DNA from 2 places in the Exiguobacterium sp. FD-YE-25-4 genome. Region 2 is predicted to be linked to the other one. Evidence: riboswitches for the same ligand, from Rfam matches in the RefSeq annotation. Region 2 holds a riboswitch; the other holds the start of a gene.
What was found. A riboswitch is a leader RNA that binds a small molecule or an ion and turns the genes downstream of it on or off. The one in region 2 is predicted to bind FMN.

Region 1: it holds a riboswitch for FMN, as region 2 does, so the genes downstream of both, ribD (bifunctional diaminohydroxyphosphoribosylaminopyrimidine deaminase/5-amino-6-(5-phosphoribosylamino)uracil reductase RibD) here and AC13H5_RS10335 (ECF transporter S component) in region 2, are expected to answer to the same signal.

What each region holds. Positions count from the first base shown of each region.
Region 1 covers NZ_CM168041.1:2,219,341-2,221,541, reverse strand. The annotation lists gene AC13H5_RS11460 (undecaprenyl-diphosphate phosphatase) at 115-927, shown strand; FMN riboswitch at 1,021-1,163, shown strand; gene ribD (bifunctional diaminohydroxyphosphoribosylaminopyrimidine deaminase/5-amino-6-(5-phosphoribosylamino)uracil reductase RibD) at 1,316-2,201, shown strand, end outside.
Region 2 covers NZ_CM168041.1:2,002,334-2,004,534, forward strand. The annotation lists gene AC13H5_RS10325 (hypothetical protein) at 74-316, shown strand; gene AC13H5_RS10330 (HesB/IscA family protein) at 357-713, opposite strand; FMN riboswitch at 811-952, shown strand; gene AC13H5_RS10335 (ECF transporter S component) at 1,112-1,699, shown strand; gene AC13H5_RS10340 (nucleotidyltransferase family protein) at 1,829-2,201, shown strand, end outside.

The DNA of each region.
Region 1 (2,201 bases), 220 kb from region 2:
CTAATCAATGAAAGTTTTGAAAATAACGAATTTTTTTTGAAAGGCTGGTCAGTGAAACAGACGGTCTGCTAAAATAATGGAATTGATGTAAAAAAGAAAAGAGGATATTACGATATGACAATATGGTTGTTCTACTTACTGCTCGGTTTGATTCAAGGCTTCACGGAGCCGATCCCGATTTCGTCAAGCGGTCACTTGGTCATCTTCCAAGAGCTGTTCGATATCGAACTGCCGGGACTCTCGTTCGAGATATTCGTGAACTTTGCCTCGCTGCTCGCCGTCTTGACGATTTATCGGAAAGACGTCGTCCGTCTCGTCGTCAGTCTGTGGACGTTCTTATTTAAGAAAGATCGCAGCGACGAGACGATGATTGATGTTAAGTTCATCGGGCTCTTGCTCGTCGCGACCGTCCCGGCTGGTTTGCTCGGTGTCTTGTTCGGTGATTGGATCGGGGAGACGCTCGGTGGAGTCGCCACGGTCGGTTACACGCTCATCTTGACCGGGCTTGCGCTCTGGTTCATCCGCAACATGCGCGGGAACAAAGGCGACGGCGGCATCACGCTCCGCGACGCGATTTTGATTGGACTTGCTCAAGCGGTCGCACTCATTCCAGGGATCAGCCGCTCCGGCGCCACAATCGTCATGGCGATGCTCCTCGGCATCAAGCAAGAGTCGGCCCTCCGCTTCTCGTTCTTCTTATTCATCCCGGTCAGTCTCGGGACGATGATTTTAGATGGACCGGCGCTGTTCACGAATCCGGAAACGCGTGAACTGTTCGGACCGCTCATCTTGGCGTTCATCGCCTCGTATGCGCTCACGGCCATCTCGCTCAAATGGTTCCAACACATCATGGCAAAAGGCGAACTCAAATATTTCTCGTTCTATTGCTGGATCGTCGGTCTCCTCGTCGTCCTATTCTTGGCATGATTCTGAAGGCGCTGCTCAAACGAGCGGCGCCTTTTTGCGCATTTCGTTTTGCCATCGATTTATTTTTGCGCTAAAGTGGAAGCGTACAAACAAATATTCCTTCGGGGTCGGGTGAAAGTCCCAACCGGCGGTGATAGGCGCGAGCCTCAAGTCCGTGACCCGGGCGCACGTGTGCGAACGGTGGATCTAGTGCGATTCTAGAGCCGACAGTATAGTCTGGATGGGAGAAGGAAACAGAACAGGTCCACGCGACCTGTAGTTCGTCGTACGTTTTTCTGTAAAGAAAACGCTTATTTGGCTTGCCCAAATGACGACCGACACCTCCCACCGAGACCTTGAGGATCATTCCTTGAGGTCTTTTTGTTTGTGCGAAACAAGGAGGGAGATTATGAATCAGTACATGCAACAAGCCATCCAATTGGCCAAGTTCGCCTCATCGACCGGCATCAACCCGCGTGTCGGCGCCGTCGTCGTCAAGGACGGCCGGGTCGTCGGGTTCGGCGCTCACTTGAAGGCAGGGGAAGCGCACGCCGAGGTGCACGCCATCCGCATGGCCGGCGCTGCCGCGTACGGTGCGACGATTTACGTCACGCTAGAACCTTGCTCGCATCATGGCAAGACGCCGCCGTGTGCCGATCTGCTCGTCGAGTCCGGGATCAAGCGTGCCGTCATCGCGATGGAAGACCCGAATCCGCTCGTCGCAGGGCGCGGCATCGCCCGGTTGAAAGCGGCCGGGATTGACGTCGAGGTCGGGCTACTCGAGCGTGAGGCGCGGGCGCTCAATACGGCGTTCTTGCGTTCACTCGAGACGAAGCGGCCTTATGTCATCTTGAAGACGGCGACGAGCCTCGACGGCAAAGTCGCCCTCGATACTGGTGACAGCAAGTGGGTGACCGGGACAGCAGCGAGACGGGACGTCCATGAATTGCGGGCGACGGTCGACGCGATCTTGACCGGCGTCGGCACCGTCCTCGCCGACGATCCGGCACTCACCGTCCGGCTCGACCGTGAGACGACACAACCGCTCCGAATCGTGCTCGACCGTGAGTTGCGTACGCCGCTCTCGAGTCAGCTCGTCCGGACGGCGACCGACGTACCGGTGCTTCTGTACACGACTTCGGACGACCAAACAAAACGTGACGCGCTGACAGCGAATGGCGTCGAAATCGCCGACTACACATCGCTCGAAGCTGTCCTGCAAGACGTCTACGCACGCGGCATCGGCCGCCTGCTCGTCGAAGCGGGAGCGACACTCGTCACTTCACTCTTGGACG
Region 2 (2,201 bases):
TCTCGACTAATCTTCCACATCCTTGAATATTTTTGTTATTCTTATATATATAGACAAGAAAGAGGCGAGACGCATGCATCAGATCACATTAGAAAAAGGATGGTCGTGTGAATTACCGACACAATATGCCATTTACCAAAGCTTATCGGACTTCAGCCGTTACTCGGTCCTTGACCAAGAGGAAGAGAGCGTCTGTTCGTTCCGCATCACGAACGACACGTGTAAAATCACAGCGTTTCGTCCTTGGCAACATCAAATCGAGTTAGACGCGGCTTCGAAACTCATTCGATTAATTCTGATTGAAGAGACAGACTGAATACAAAAAAGGCCAATCATGAACATGATTGGCCTTTCGTTTAGCAATCCCCAGGTGTCCCGGCGTTCGACGCCGTCCGGAAACTCGAGCCGCAACCGCACGTGGCGATGGCGTTCGGGTTTTTAATCGTGAAGCCGCCTCCGAGCATCGACTGCTTATAGTCGATCTCGAGACCGTCGACGACCCCGTGATCGGCTTCGGCGACGATGACACGGACGCCGTGGTGGTCAAACTGAACGTCCTTGTCTGTCTTATCCTCATCAAACCCCATCCCGTAAGACAGGCCGGTACACCCGCCCCCTTGCACTTTGATCCGCAAGTACTGGTCGTCGGGGCGTTCGGTCTGTTTCATCATATCGATGACTTGTAATGCGGCTGATTCTGTCAAATGAATCATCTGAACTCCTCCTTCGTTATCTTAACTTCAAGTCAACTGACTTGAGATTTTGTGAAATATCTTGTATAACTAAACTGTAACAAAAAAAATTAAATCGTTCCATCTTCGGGGCAGGGTGAAATTCCCGACCGGCGGTATTGAAGACAAGTTCTTCTCAGCCCGTGAGCGAGCAAGGCGTTGCTTGCTGATTTCGTGAGATTCGAAAGCCGACAGTAAAGTCTGGATGGGAGAAGATGGCGGCATCCGACCGATATCCGGATGTTTTCTTCGGCGTGGTCTAAACACCGATGAGAACATCTATTTCGTATGCGCGTAAACTCTCCCGATTGTTTGATACAATCGGGTTTTTCTATGCGACGGGTGCCATTCATCAAGGAGCGACAAAAGGAGAGATTTTGATGAAAACAACGCGCAACAAACGATTGACAACACTGGTGACGCTATCGATGCTCGGGGCCATTTCTTTTGTCCTCATGCTCTTTAACTTCCCGCTGCCTTTCCTACCACCGTTCCTAAAAGTGGATTTCAGTGACATTCCCGCGCTCGTCGCCGGGATCGTGTTCTCCCCACTCGCAGGCGTCGTGGTTGTCGCTCTAAAAAACGTCCTCTACTATGTCTTCAATGGTGGCGGCGTTCCGGTCGGTGAAGTCGCGAACTTCTTTGCAGGTGTCGCCTTCATGTATCCGGTCGCATGGTTCTACCATAAACGTAAAACGAATAAAGCGCTCGCTTCAGGCCTCGTGGCCGGTACGATCACGATGGCACTCAGCTTGGCGATCTTGAACTATTTGCTCATCTTACCAGCCTACGCGTTCTTCTTCGGCATGACCGAGATGGCGCAACCGGCAGTCAAAACGGACCTCGTCCTATACGGTATCTTGCCGTTCAACTTCATTAAGGCCTTGTTGATCAGCGCCTTGTTCGTCCCACTCTTCCTCAAATTGAAGCCGTGGATCGAACGCCAGCGCATGCAACTTCAAGCGTAACTGACAAGCACCTAGACCCCGGTCTAGGTGCTTTTTGTATAGGTACGCTATGCTAATGAGAGAATAGGAGGAGATGGATTGAACACGACTGAAGATGTGACCCATTTTTTAGAGACTGATGTGGAACTGATGCGTCTGTTGACAATCGTCGCTTCGCTCGGTTTACCCGATTGGTGGATTTGTGCCGGATACGTGCGGGCAAAAATATGGGATGACGCGCACGGCTACGAAGTACCGACGCCGACCGAGGACGTCGATGTCATCTACTTTGACCGATCTCACATCGACGAGGCGATTGAAAAACAGTATGAGGCACAACTGCACGACCTGTTACCGAACGTCCCTTGGTCGGTCAAAAACCAGGCCCGCATGCATCTGGTCAATCAATTGCCACCGTATCAATCTGCGGTCGACGCCTTGGCCCATTTCCCTGAGACGGTCACGGCCATCGGTGTCAGCCTTGATGCGAGCGGACGCTTGAAGCTGGCCGCCCCTTACGGTA